Regions from separate parts of the Pseudomonas sp. MF08875 genome, predicted to be linked through region 2. Evidence: riboswitches for the same ligand, from Rfam matches in the RefSeq annotation. Region 2 holds a riboswitch; each other region holds the start of a gene.
The links. A riboswitch is a leader RNA that binds a small molecule or an ion and turns the genes downstream of it on or off. The one in region 2 is predicted to bind cobalamin.
Positions count from the first base shown of each region.

Region 1 (4,539 bases), on a different contig from region 2:
CCCATGTCGCCGCCCAGATGCGTTTGGTGTTCTCCAACGCCCCCAGCGAAGAAACCTTCCAGAAACCCTGGCTGGAGCGCGACCGGCACATCCACGACCTGCTGGGCGAGGGGCGCAAGAAAGAAGCCGAAGAAGCCATGAGCAGCTACCTCAACGACTCCGAACGGGTGTTGCTGGACATTCTCGCCAGCATCCCCAAACACTGAAAAAAGAGGACCCACCATGTACAAGGACTACCCCGCGGCCTACCAGGTCAGCAAAGGCGCCGCCCTGCAAGTCGATACCGCGTTCTACGACCGCGTGCGCCAGACCCCAAGCGCTCGCACCCTGATCGAGCAGTTCGAAGTGCCGATCCGCACCGGCCGCGCCTGGAAAGTGCCGGCCGGCCATGTATTCCGCGTGACCACCCCGGTCGGCCCGCAGGTGGGCGATTTCAACGTGTGGAACGCCAACGACCCACGCGAACGCATGTGGGCCGCGCGCACCCGCCAGTTGCAGGGCGCCCACGTGACCACCTATGACCGCTTGTGGTCGAACCTGCCGTTTCTGCGCCCGATGGTCACCATCACCGACGACAGCCTGGCCGCCTACGGCATCGACGAGCACGGCGGGCGCCTGCACGACCTGCTCGGCACCCGCTGCGACCCCTACGTGAACAAAATGCTCACCGGCGAAGACTTCCACCACCACTGCCACTCCAACCTGACCCGCGCTGTGCTGCCCCACGGCCTGACCGAGTTCGACGTGCATGACGTGCTGAACATCTTCCAGTGCACGGGCCTTAACCACGACGACATGTACTTCATGAAAGCCTGCCCGGCGCAGAAAGGTGACTACCTGGAGTTCTTCGCCGAAATCGACCTGCTGTGCGCCCTCTCCACCTGCCCGGGCGGCGACCTCTCGCTGCCGATGTGGGGCCCGGACGCCGAAGACCCGCTCAAGGTCTGCCGACCCCTGGGCGTGGAAATCTACCGCCTCGACGACAGCCTGCTCGACGGCTGGCAACCGCCGCAACGCGCCGCCTACAACGGCAACCATGGCCTGCTGATCCCCAAGGCGGAGTGGGAGAAGTAAGGCCCTGGGCGCCCGCCTGACGATGAGGCCGGCACAGCCAGCCTCTGCGTTGCACGCGCGCCACCCGGTGCGCTGGCGCCGTGATAGGCAAAGCCGCGCGCCAGTCGCTATGCTGCTGCCCATGACCACGCCTGCCCACCTGCGCCAACCCTGCCCTCCCGGCGCCTGCACCTGCGGGCGCGACCGCTTGCCGGAGCAGGAACTGCTGCAATTGCCGATCCTGAGCCTGACCCGGGCCGAAGAAAAACGCCTGCTCGAACGCCTGGAAAACCTGCACAGCCTGGACGACCTGGAACACATGCAGCGCAAAATGCTCCAGTTGCTCGGCATCCGCGTGCAGGTCGCCCCCGGTTTCAATGAAGTGCGCAGCATGCGCGGCATCCAGATCCAGATCGACGACACCCCAGGCCTGTGCCGCAAAACCCGCCAGACCATCCCTGCCGCTATCCGCCGCGCCCTGGAAAAAAACCCGCAGATCGCCTACAGCCTGCTCAACGCCAACGACCTGCTGCGCGACGCCTGAGCCGTGCCGTAGGGGCTACAGGTATTTGAGCCAGGCGAGGTCGCGGCGCCTGGCCTTGAGCGCTGAGAACCAGCGCACTGGCGGGTACACCGCCAGCGCCAGGGCCATCGCCATCAGCCACACCGCGCCAATGGAGTCGAAGCCAAAGTAGCTGCCCTGGTTCAGCCCGAACGCCGCCACCGCCAATAGATACAAGGCTTTGAGCACATACAGGTGCAGCAGGTAGAAGAACATCGGCGCCGAGCCCAATACCGTCAACGGCAGCAGCCACCGCCGCTGGCCGGCCCGCTCGAAGGCCAGCAACAGCAGCAGCCCAAGCCCGAGGGTCAAGGTCAGGAACAGCAGCGACGGCGGGTACTTGGTGATGTTGAAAAAGCCCATCAGGGTGTGCAGCGCGGTGTCGCCCACGGCCCAGGGTTTTTCGCCATAACCGTTGGCCAGGCGCACCAGCACAAACCCCAGCAACGCCGCCACACCCCAGCCCAGCAAGCGCCGCTGGCGCCCCGCCACCGGCGTGCTGCGGCTGAACCACGGCCCCAGCACGTAGCCCAGGGCGATCACGCCGATCCACGGCAATACCGGGTAAGAGGTACGCAGGCGCAAATCCGCAGAAAACGCCAGCCAGCCACGGTCGTGGAGGATCGCCCACGGCACGTGCAAGGCCGACTCCACGGGAAAATGCACGCCGTCCAGCAGGTTGTGCCCGGCGATGATCGCCACCGCCAGCAATGCCAACACCGGCCGTGGCAGCCACACCAGCAGCGACAGCGCGAGCATGCTCAGGCCGATGGCCCAGATCACTTGCAGGTAGATCACGCTGGGCGGGAACTGGAAGGTCCAGGCGAAATTCACCAAGGTCAGCTCCAGCAGGACCAGGAACAACCCACGCTTGAACAGGAACGCCGCGACATCAGCCTTGCCGGCATATTTTTCGCCGTACAACCACGCCGACAACCCGGTGAGCAGCACAAACACCGGGGCGCACAAATGGGCCAGGGTACGGCTGATAAACAGACTCGGTTCGGTGCTGGCGATGTCCATCGGGTCGCCGACCTGGCGGTGCAGCAGGAAGGTTTCGCGCACGTGATCGAGCAGCATGAACAGGATCACCAGCCCACGCAGGGCATCGATGGACAGCAGACGTGAAATCGGGGGGCTAACAGCGGGTGAAGGGGTATGGGTCATGGAGTATTCGCAACGGGATGATAGGAAACCCGCTCGCCAGAGCGGTCGATGAAAAGCTTGAACCGTTACCTTATAACATGACAAGCTAGCGCAATGCACCGCGCAATCACGGCCATACACTTGCCCCGCCGCTGGTTGAATGCGTATCGATGAACTAACATGCCGCCCGCCGGTTGGCGCAAGGAACTGACAGGGAATCCCCCAGCGCGCCGTAAGCCACGCTGAAACGGAACTGCCCCCGCAACTGTAGGCGCCGAGCCCCCTGCCTCCACGCACGCCACCGGAAAACCTCCCGGGAAGGCCGCTGGCGGACCGCGAAGCGCCAATCAGAACACCTGCCGGCCCGTAGCAAACACTAACCGGCGGGGTGTCCGGAAAGGACATCCGCACGCGGTTTTCGATGCGTTTTCAGCTTTACCCTGCCCTGGCGGCAGCGTTTGAGGGATGTGTTTTCCAAGGCCGTGCCCTGCCCGTGCACCGGTTCCAATGGAGATCGCATTTCATGTCACTGCCCCACCTCAACGCCCTGTTCGCCGGCCTCGGCCTGACCTCGCTGAGCCTGTGCGCCAGTGCCACCGAATACCCGTTGCACCTGAACAACTGCGGCGTGCCCCTGACGTTCAGCGAGGCGCCGGCCAAGGCCGTGACCATCGGCCAATCCGGCACCGAGATGCTCTACGCCCTGGGCCTGGGCGACACACTGGTAGGCACCTCGCTGTGGTTCAACGAAGTGCTGCCGCAGTTCAAGGCCCAGGATGCCAAGGTCGAACGCCTGGCCGACAACGAACCCAGTTTTGAAGCGGTGATCGGCAAGCGCCCCGCCCTGGTGGCCGTGGACCTGGAGTGGATGGTTGGGCCCCAAGGCGCGGTCGGCACCCGCGAGCAGTTCCATGAACTGAAGATCTCTACCTACCTGCTGCCCTCCGACTGCGAAGGCAAGGACAACCTGGTGGGCGCCGATGGCACGCGCCTCAAGGCCTTCAGCGTGGACAGCCTGTACAAGAGCATCACCGAGCTTGCACAGATCTTCGATGTGGAGGACCGCGGCCAGCGCCTGGTCAGCGACCTGAAGAATCGCCTGGCCAACGCCGTGGCCCAGGCGCGCCAGCAGCACCCCCGGGACGTCTCCGCAGTGGTGTGGTTTTCCAGCGCCGACCTTGGCATCGACCCCTATGTGGCGGGCCGCAAGGGCATCCCCGATTTCATGCTCAGCGCCCTGGGGATGCGCAACGTGATCGAATCCGACGAGGAATGGCCCACCGTGGGCTGGGAAACCATCGCCAAGGCCAACCCCAGTATCCTGGTGATTGCGCGCATGGACCGGCGCCGCTACCCCGCCGACGACTACCGCAAAAAACTGGAATTCCTCAAGAGCGACCCAGTGACCCGCCACATGGACGCAGTCAAGCACGACCGCATCGTCATCATCGACGCCCACGGCATGAACGCCAGCACGCGGATGTTCGGCGCCATTGAGGAGCTGGCCAGCGCTGTTGAGCACTTCAAGTTGCCTAAATGAGACACGCCCGGTTACTCGGCCATGGCCTGTTGGTGCTGGCGGTGATCGCCGGCGCGGCCCTGGGCGAAACCGCCATCAGCCTGCCCATGGTCTTGCAAACCCTGGCCAATAAGCTTCGGGGCGCGGGCTGGTTGACCGACCCCAGCGATGGCGCGCAGATCCTGCGCTTCCACGCCTCTTTAACCCTTCCTGGAGACCACCCCGATGCGTTACATCACTGCGCTGGCACTGCCCGTCG
Region 1 is NZ_JCBCUW010000008.1:98,270-102,808, forward strand. It holds gene AC19YT_RS06705 (GntR family transcriptional regulator) at 1-206, shown strand, start outside; gene AC19YT_RS06710 (urea carboxylase-associated family protein) at 223-1,074, shown strand; gene AC19YT_RS06715 (hypothetical protein) at 1,196-1,597, shown strand; gene AC19YT_RS06720 (acetyltransferase domain-containing protein) at 1,613-2,782, opposite strand; cobalamin riboswitch at 2,936-3,139, shown strand; gene AC19YT_RS06725 (ABC transporter substrate-binding protein) at 3,285-4,301, shown strand; gene AC19YT_RS06730 (hypothetical protein) at 4,313-4,474, opposite strand; gene AC19YT_RS06735 (OprD family porin) at 4,506-4,539, shown strand, end outside.
Region 1: it holds a riboswitch for cobalamin, as region 2 does, so the genes downstream of both, AC19YT_RS06725 (ABC transporter substrate-binding protein) here and AC19YT_RS03345 (CbtB domain-containing protein) in region 2, are expected to answer to the same signal.

Region 2 (4,539 bases):
TGGCACGGTGCACCACGGCGATGGGGCAGTCGGCGCCGTAGTGGGGCAGCAGCTGCGCGACGATTTTTTCCAGATGGTTGACTCCCAGGTGCACAGCCATGGTGGTGCCATGGGCGGCAAGGCTGGCGAAGGTTTCACCGGGCGGCATCGCGGTTTTGTCGGCGTAGCGGGTCAGGATCACGCTTTGCGCCACATCCGGCAGGGTCAGTTCCACCCCCAGCAACGCGGCGCAAGCGGCGGTGGCGGTGACGCCGGGGATGATTTCAAAGGGGATGGCCAATTCCCGCAGGCAGCGGATCTGCTCGCCGATGGCGCCATACAGGCTCGGGTCGCCGGAGTGCACGCGGGCCACGTCCTGGCCTTTGCCGTGGGCGCTCTTGATGTGCTCGATGATCTGTTCCAAGTGCAGTTCGGCGCTATTGATGACCTGTTCGGCGTTATGGCCTTCGAGCACCGCAGCGGGCACCAGGGAGCCGGCGTAGATAATCAGTGGGCAACGGCGGATCAGGCGCTGGCCCTTGACGGTGATGAGTTCCGGGTCGCCGGGGCCGGCACCGATAAAGTAGACCGTCATGGCGGTGTCCTAGGCAAAAGAGGGGGGGCGAGCAGGCTTGCAGATGAAGATTGCTCATGATCGGGGCGGCGATTATCGGCGCTTTTGCGTGGCCCGCGCCAATGCAAAGGTGGCCTGGGCGTATTTCTGCCGACGAATCACCAGGCTGGAGGGCTCTTGCGCCAGGCGCTCGGCCAGGGCCAGGGCGGCGCTTTCGGCGATGCCGTAGCACCCGGTGCGCTCGAAAGCGATCTGAGATTGATGGCTCAGTTGATCTTGATAGGTGGCCAGTTCCACGCTACTGAAGCAGGTCAACGGCAAGCCCAATTGCGCCGCCAGTTCCAGCAGACCCGGTTCGTGGCGCTTGAGGTCGATGCTGGCCAGGGCTTGCACCGCGTCCAGGTCGATGCGGTGGGCTTGCAGGGCCTGGTCGAGCAACGCGCGCAGCGTGCTGGCGGGGCAGCCCCGCTGACAGCCCAGGCCGATCACCAGGATCGGCGCCGGGCTGGGGCGGTTCACGCCGGGTATGAGGCGCCACCCTTGCGGCGGAACAACCACGCGCTAATCAGGCCCAGGGCCAGCCAGAACGCGGCATTGGTCAGTTGCGAGGCGATCTTGAACTGCGCTTCGAGGGCTTCGGGGGCCAGCATCGAATGCACTTCTGGCTGCGGCGCGCCGATCACGTGTGGCACGGCCAGGATCGCCGCGCCGAGGATCTTCAGCGCCCAGTGCCTGCCGAACACCACCAGGGCGATGCCCGCGGCAGTGGACGCGGCGGTGCCGACCCACCACATCTGCCGTTGCGCCAGGTCGGCGGCAGCGGTGCCCGGCAATTCCGGTGGCAGGCCCAGGGTCGGCGCCAGGCAGAAGGTCGCATAACCGGCCAGGCCCCAGAACAAGCCTTGCACGGTGCTGTTGGGCGCGCGCAGGGTGTAGAGCCCGGCCAGCATCAGGGCGAAACCGACTGCCACCACCAGGTTGCCGCCGGTGGTGGACAGCACGCGCTGCCAGCCGTCTTCGGGCTCCCAGGCCTCGGCGTCGTGGCTGTGGGCGGCGCCGCCACTGTCGGCGTGTTCATGGGCCTGGGCCGCCGGGGCGCTTTCATAGGTTTCGGCCTGGAGGATCAACGGCGCGACCCAGAAGCTTTGCAGCAGGGTCAGCAGCAGGGCGGCCAGCAGGCCGGTGAAACCTGCGGTTTGGGCGATGCGCTTAATCATGGCGGCAGGTCTCAATGGCACGGGAACGCGGCGCTGTGGCGGGTATCGTGGGCGGTGTTGTGCACCGCTTCGATGTGGGAGAACCCGGCGAAATACACCAGGCACGCGCCCAAAATCGACGCGCCGATGGCGGCAGTGAGGCGTTGGCTCAAGGTGGCGGTGCTGCTGGCGGTGCCGGTATGGCGAGTGCTGCTGATGATCGACATGGCGCTTCCCTTTGTGGTGTCAGGGCGGATCGAGCGCATGCAAACCCCTGCGAGGCGGGCCCGCAGGGCTTCAGACAGCGCCCGCCCACCGCGGGTTTGTTGGGTGAAAGTGGCCGTGGGGGCGCACTGTCGTGTCACTGGCCGGTCTCCGGGCTCGCGAGGGGCCGGGCTTGCGCCGTGGCCTGCTGGAATCGCCTTCCCATGCCGGTTGGCACAGTGGCTGTGATTCCTCTCTCGCTTACCGTTGCGGGGGCAGCACCGGATTCATCAAGGGCTTGAGTAAAGCACATGATCCACCGGTTTCCCGTTTCACCCTGTCAAGGGCACCTGTAACAAGGTGCGTAGGAGAGCATGGGCGAGGGCGGGGCGTCAAATGCCCGAGGCGCCCGGCATTGACCCGCCCCTACGCACTGCGTAGCCTTGCGCGTTCGAGGTTCTTCGGCCCGTGCCGAAGCTAAGAAGGGAACGCGGTCAATGCCGCGGCTGCCCCCGCAACTGTGAACGGTGCTGTTCGCTGCCACGCCACTGCTGATGCCTTCGGGCCAAGCGGGAAGGCGCAGCGAATGCCAGTCCAAGGACTGGCCCACCGTCAGCCAGGAGACCTGCCTCGTCACTGATTCTCACATTCAACCGGGCGGGGTGATCCGGTGGCGAAATCTGCCTTGGCGCCCCCCGCGCCCGGCCAGCCGTCCCGTATGCCCGCCCCCTTTGCCAAAGGGCATCCGATGAAAACACTGGCCAAACTCCCCGTCACCATCGTCACCGGGTTCCTCGGTTCGGGCAAAACCACCTTGCTGCGCCACATGCTCGACAACGCCCAGGGCCGGCGTATCGCGGTGATCGTCAATGAGTTCGGCGAGCTGGGCATCGACGGCGAAATCCTCAAGCAGTGCGCCATCGGCTGCACCGAAGAAGAAGCCAACGGCCGCGTCTATGAACTGGCCAACGGCTGCCTGTGCTGCACGGTGCAGGAAGAGTTCTTCCCGGTGATGCGCGAACTGGTGGCGCGCCGCGCCGATCTGGACCACATCCTCATCGAAACCTCCGGCCTGGCCCTGCCCAAACCGTTGGTGCAAGCCTTCCAGTGGCCGGAAATCCGCAGCGCCTGCACCGTCGATGCGGTGATTACCGTGGTTGACAGCCCGGCCGTGGCCGCCGGCACCTTTGCCGCTTTCCCCGACCAGGTGGACGCCCAGCGCAAACTCGACCCCAACCTGGACCACGAGTCGCCGTTGCACGAGTTGTTCGCCGACCAATTGGCCAGCGCCGACCTGGTGATCCTCAATAAAACCGACCTGATCGCCCCGCAAGACCTGGAGCGCGTGCGCCAGGAAGTGGCCGAAGAACTGCCGCCGGCGGTGAAGATCATCGAAGCCAGCAGCGGTCGCGTGCCCCTGGACGTGCTGATCGGCCTGGGCGCCGGTTCCGAAGAGCACATCGACGGGCGCCACAGCCACCACGACCACCATCACGGCGATGGCGGCGAAGATGACCACGATCACGACGCGTTCGACTCCATTTCCATCGAGCTGCCCCAGGCCGACGAAAGCTTGCTGCTGGCCGCCCTTAACGAGTTGGTGGTCAAGCACGGCATCTTGCGGGTCAAGGGTTTTGCCGCCATCCCGGGCAAGCCGATGCGTTTGCTGATCCAGGGCGTGGGCAGCCGTTTCGACAAGCACTTCGACCGCGCCTGGCGCAGCGACGAGCCGCGCACCACCCACCTGGTGTTGATCGGCCAAGACCTGGATGCCGCCCAACTCGAAGCGCAACTGCGCGCCGCTCTCGGCGCCTGACCCATGCACCTGCTCAGGACCCAACCCGGTGGTTTCGTCGCCGATGACAACATCGCCGACCTGGGGCAAACCCCCGCCGAACTGGTGGTCCTGTGCAGCGGCGATTCCAGCTTGGCACTGCTGGCCGAAGCCGCCCGGCAACTGCCCGAGGATTACCCCAGCCTGCGCCTGGCCAACCCGATGCAGGTGCAGAACCACGCCTCGGTGGACCTCTACGTCGAGCAGGTGCTGCAACACGCCAAGGTCATCCTGATATCCCTGCACGGCGGCATCGGCTATTGGCGCTACGGCATCGAACGCCTGGTGCAACTGGCCGAGCGCGGCGTGCAACTGATTCTGGTGCCGGGGGACGACCGCCCCGACCCGGAGCTGAGCGACCTGAGCACCGTGGCCGCGCCCGAGCGCGATCGCCTGTGGCAGTTTTTGCGCCAGGGCGGTTTGGGCAATGCCCTGGATTTCTACCGCTGCCTGGCCAGTGGCTGGCTGGGCCGCGACTATTCGTGGGGCGAGCCCCAGGTGCTGCCGCGCAGCGCCATCTACCACCCTCGCCATGGCCACGCCAGCCTAAGCCAATGGCATACCGACTGGCAGCCCGGGCAAGCCGTGGCGGCGGTGCTGTTCTACCGCTCCCACTTGCAAGCGGCGAACACCGGGTTCATCGATGTGTTCTGCCAGCGCTTGCAGGCGGCGGGCCTCAACCCCTTACCCATCGCGGTGGCCAGCCTCAAGGAGCCCGGTTGCCTGGCGGCAGTGGAAGGTTGGTTGGACGA
Region 2 is NZ_JCBCUW010000004.1:42,218-46,756, forward strand. It holds gene cobM (precorrin-4 C(11)-methyltransferase) at 1-574, opposite strand, end outside; gene AC19YT_RS03335 (cobalamin biosynthesis protein) at 647-1,072, opposite strand; gene AC19YT_RS03340 (CbtA family protein) at 1,069-1,770, opposite strand; gene AC19YT_RS03345 (CbtB domain-containing protein) at 1,782-1,976, opposite strand; cobalamin riboswitch at 2,099-2,322, opposite strand; cobalamin riboswitch at 2,391-2,600, shown strand; gene cobW (cobalamin biosynthesis protein CobW) at 2,702-3,769, shown strand; gene cobN (cobaltochelatase subunit CobN) at 3,773-4,539, shown strand, end outside.

Region 3 (4,539 bases), on a different contig from region 2:
CAGCCACGACAAAGCTGTAGCCGCCAGGGTCAAGGGCAGCACCGCCAGCACCCACGCGGTCACGCCGTGGCTACGCCAGCCGCGCCCGGCGGCATTGAAACGCCGCTCGATGCGCTCGGCGAACGCGCCGAACGCCACCAGCGGATGCCAGCGTCTGGGCTCGCCCAGCAACGCATCCAGCGCCACCGCGGCGGCACTCAACAACGCCACACTCATTGACTCACTCCCCATTGGTTCTCAAACAACAACTCACTCAACGGCCGGGCCTGGGCCCAGCCTTCGAGCACCAGCATCGGTGCTGGATAAAATGCCTCCACCGGCCCCAGGCACAGCACCGCCAAGGGCTTGGCCCCGGCGGGCAGGCCCAGCAGGTCGGCCAGGGCCTGGGGCTCGAACAGCGACACCCAGCCCAGGCCCAGGCCTTCGGCGCGGGCCGCCAGCCAGAGGTTCTGGATGGCGCAAGACAGCGAGGCCAGGTCCATTTCCGGCAAGGTGCGGCGGCCGAACACGTGGCGCTCGCGGTCATCGCTCAGGGCCGCCACCAGCACTTCGGCGCAGTCGTTGATGCCTTCGACCTTGAGCTTCATGAACTCACTGGAACGCTCACCCAACGCCTCGGCGGTGCGCACCCGTTCCTCTTCCACCAACTGCTGGATGCGCCCGCGCAGCGCCCGGTCGCTGATGCGGATAAAGCGCCAGGGCTGCATCAGCCCCACGCTGGGGGCGCAATGGGCGGCTTCGAGCAAGCGGCGCAGCAACGCCGGCGCCACCGTGCCGCCGCTGAAGTGGCGCATGTCACGGCGCTCGGCGATGGCGCGGTAGACGGCGGCGCGGTCGGCCTCTGGGAAGGCGTTGTCGGTCATTGGCTTATCGCGAGCAGGCTCGCTCCCACAGGAGTTTCACCGGCCTCTGTGGGAGCGAGCCTGCTCGCGATAGCGGTCTGGGGCATAAACAAAGCCGCCACCGCCCGCGGGTTGGACGGAAAGTAAAAGTGCACATAGGAGGCCGTCATCCGCCCGTCCCGGTACACCGCTTCGGCGCCGCGCCCGCCGTTGGGGCTCAGGCCCCGGGCGATGGGGGCCAGCGTGGTGGTGGTCAGCGAATGGTGATAGGTGTGGCCACGCAGGCTGCCTTCGGGCAGGTCCACCGTTTGCAGGGCCAGGGCCGCCAAGCGTTTTTGCATCACCGCAGCGCCCGGCAACAGGCCCAGCAGCGGTGCACTCACGCCTTCGACGTCCGTGAGGGAGTCGAGCAGATACAGCATGCCGCCGCACTCGGCCAACAACGGTTTGCCCGCGCGGTGGTGGGCGCGGATAGCCTCCAGCATCGGCGTGTTCTGCGCCAACGCGACGTGGTGCAACTCCGGGTAACCGCCGGGCAGGTAAAGGCTGTCGGCCTCGGGCAACCCGCTGTCATGAATAGGTGAGAAGAAGTGCAACTGGGCGCCCATCGCCCGCAGCAGGTCGAGGCTGGCGCCATAGGTGAAGGCGAACGCCTCGTCCCGCGCCACGGCGATGCGCACGCCGGCCAACAACGGCTCGGCAACCACCGGCTGGGGCGCGGCGAAGGCCACGGCGGGCGGCAGGGCCACTTCGCAACTGCTGGCCAGAGCCGTGGCGGCCGCGTCCAGGCGCAGGTCGAGGTCGTTCAGTTCACTGGCCTGCACCAGGCCTAGGTGGCGGCTGGGCAGCTCGATGCCCGTCTCGCGGGACAACGCGCCGTACCAGCGCAGGCCTTCGGTGAGGCTGCCTTCGAGCAGTTGCGCATGGCGCAGGGTGCCGACGCGGTTGGCCAGCACCCCGGCAAAGGGCAGGTCCGGTTGGTAGCGCGCCAGGCCCAGGGCCAGGGCGCCGAAGGTCTGGGCCATGGCGGTGCCGTCGATCACGCCCAGCACCGGCACGCCGAAGTGGCGCGCCAGGTCGGCACTGGAGGGCGTGCCGTCGAACAGGCCCATGACGCCTTCGATCAGGATCAGGTCGGCCTCCCCCGCCGCTTCCCACAACAGGCGACGGCTTTCCTGCTCGCCCACCATCCACATATCCAGTTGGTACACCGGCGCACCGCTGGCACGCTCCAGAATCATCGGGTCGAGAAAGTCCGGGCCGCATTTGAACACGCGCACCTGGCGCCCCTGGTTACGATGCAGGCGCGCCAGGGCGGCGGTGACCGTGGTTTTGCCCTGGCCGGACGCCGGCGCCGCAATCAGCACGGCCGGGCACTGGCGCACACTCACAATTCGATGCCTTTTTGCGCCTTGATGCCGGCCTGGAAGGCGTGCTTGAGCAGGCCCATTTCGGTGACGGTGTCGGCCAGCTCGATCATTTGCTCCTTGGCCCCACGGCCGGTGACCACCACGTGTTGCATCGGCGGGCGGGCCTGCAGGTCGCTGAGCACTTGGTCCAGGTCCAGGTAGCCGTGCTTGAGGGCGATGTTCAGTTCATCGAGCACCACCAGGCCAATGGCCGGGTCGCTGAGCAACTGGCGCGATACCGCCCACGCCGCTTGGGCGGCGGCGATGTCGCGCTGGCGGTCCTGGGTTTCCCAGGTGAAGCCTTCGCCCATCACGTGAAAGCGCACCTGCTCGGGGAAACGGCGGAAAAACAACTCCTCGCCCGTGCTGTTGCGGCCCTTGATGAACTGCACCACGCCGCACTGCATGCCGTGGCCCATGGCGCGGGCGAGCATGCCGAACGCCGAGCTGCTCTTGCCCTTGCCGTTGCCGCTGAGCACCAGCAGCAAGCCGCACTCGTTGGGCGAGTTGGCGATGCGTTCATCGATCACGGCTTTTTTGCGCAGCATGCGCGCCAGGTGGCGCTCGTCGCGTTCGGGGGAATCGGTCATGGGGCAGCTCTCCGTTGGGGCTGGATAACGGCGGGCAGGAATAAAGGACGGCAACAAGCCTGGCATCGCCCACCGTGATGCCGTTGGATGGATCAGGCCGGTCTCCGGGCTCATGAGTGGGTTGCCCCGGGCGGTGCGCCTTCCCATGCCCGGGTGGGCACAGTGGCAAAAAGCACAGCCTTGACTCATTTACCGTTGCGGGGGCAGCGCCGGGATCGTGACCGCGCGCTTGGCGCACGCACTCACCGGCTTCCCTGTTTCACCCTGTCGACCGCTGGCCACAGGGCACCTGAAACAAGCGGCGAAGGTTAGAGGGTTGGGGGTGGAGCGTCAATGAAACCCGGGGCCGCCAGGGTTGATTGACTGCGATGGGTCAATAAACGGGCGCCAATCTTGTGCCAGGCTGGAAGCGGCGATATCAAATAGCCATAACCCAAACACGATCGACTCAAGGGAGTGAACGATGCAAGGCATGATTATCAGCAACCCCAAGCTGGAATTTTTGCGACCGATGCTGGAGCGCTGGTTTGACTGCATCGATCGCTACAACCGGGTGCGCGGCGACAACAAGGCGCCGTACTGGTCAGACGAGCGGGCCAACCTGGGGCTGCTCTCGGCCGCAGCCTGGATGGCCGAAATGGTCACCCTGGAACATGCGCCCACCAAAAAGCAGTTGGAAAACGGTGAGCGCAATGCCCGCGCCGACCTGTACATCGCCAGCAAGGACGAATGGGCCTACGTGCAAGCCAGCCAGCGCTGGCCCCAGATCAACCACCTGAACCTGGAGCAGGCCCTGCTCGATATCACCAGCGCCGCCCGCCGCATCAGCTACCCCAGCGACCTGAAGCTGGGCTGCCTGTTCGTCGCCCCGCAAAAAACCCAGCACAGCGCCACCCCCGAAGAACTCCAGGACATGGTCGACGACCTGCAAAAGGAGTACAGCTGCGCCGTGGCCTGGTACTTCCCCTATGCCTACCGCAAGTTGCGCAACGAGGCGGGCAACTACCAACCCGGCATCGCCGTGCTGTTCAAAGAGGCTCGCGGATAAGGTTGAACCCCGCGCCGCGCCCACTGCCCTATGCTTACCGCCGCGTACTCATAGGGAAATGCCCATGTTCAAGCCTCGCTCCGCCTTTATCGTTGTGCTCGCCGCCGGGTTGGTTGCCTGCGGCGAGACGTCCACCTTGCAAGTTTCCGACGGCACCGGGCCGTCGCCGCGCCTGCCGGCGCCGAACAAAACCCTGATCCCCACCGTCAACGTCGCCCCGGCCATCGGCTGGCCGGCGGGCGGCAAACCCGTGGCGGCGGCCGGCACCCAGGTCGCCGCGTTCGCCGAAGGCCTGGAGCACCCGCGCTAGCTTTACGTGCTGCCCAACGGCGACGTGCTGGTGGCCGAAACCAACGCCCCGGCCAAACCCGAGGACAGCACCGGGTTGCGCGGCTGGATCAGCGAAAAAATCATGGCCCGCGCCGGCGCCACCGTGCCGAGCCCGAACCGCATCACCCTGCTGCGCGACGCCGACCACGATGGCGTCGCCGAAACCCGCACGGTGTTCCTGGACAACCTCAACTCGCCGTTCGGCATGGCCCTGGTGGGCAACGACCTCTACGTGGCCGACACCGATCGCCTGCTGCGCTTCCCCTACACCGCCGGCCAGACCCGCATCGAAGCGCCGGCCAGCAAGGTGGTGGATTTGC
Region 3 is NZ_JCBCUW010000013.1:97,865-102,403, reverse strand. It holds gene cbiB (adenosylcobinamide-phosphate synthase CbiB) at 1-216, opposite strand, end outside; gene bluB (5,6-dimethylbenzimidazole synthase) at 213-863, opposite strand; gene AC19YT_RS10075 (cobyrinic acid a,c-diamide synthase CobB) at 860-2,236, opposite strand; gene cobO (cob(I)yrinic acid a,c-diamide adenosyltransferase) at 2,230-2,841, opposite strand; cobalamin riboswitch at 2,920-3,149, opposite strand; gene AC19YT_RS10065 (hypothetical protein) at 3,305-3,889, shown strand; partial or broken gene AC19YT_RS10060 (PQQ-dependent sugar dehydrogenase) at 3,954-4,539, shown strand, end outside.
Region 3: it holds a riboswitch for cobalamin, as region 2 does, so the genes downstream of both, cobO (cob(I)yrinic acid a,c-diamide adenosyltransferase) here and AC19YT_RS03345 (CbtB domain-containing protein) in region 2, are expected to answer to the same signal.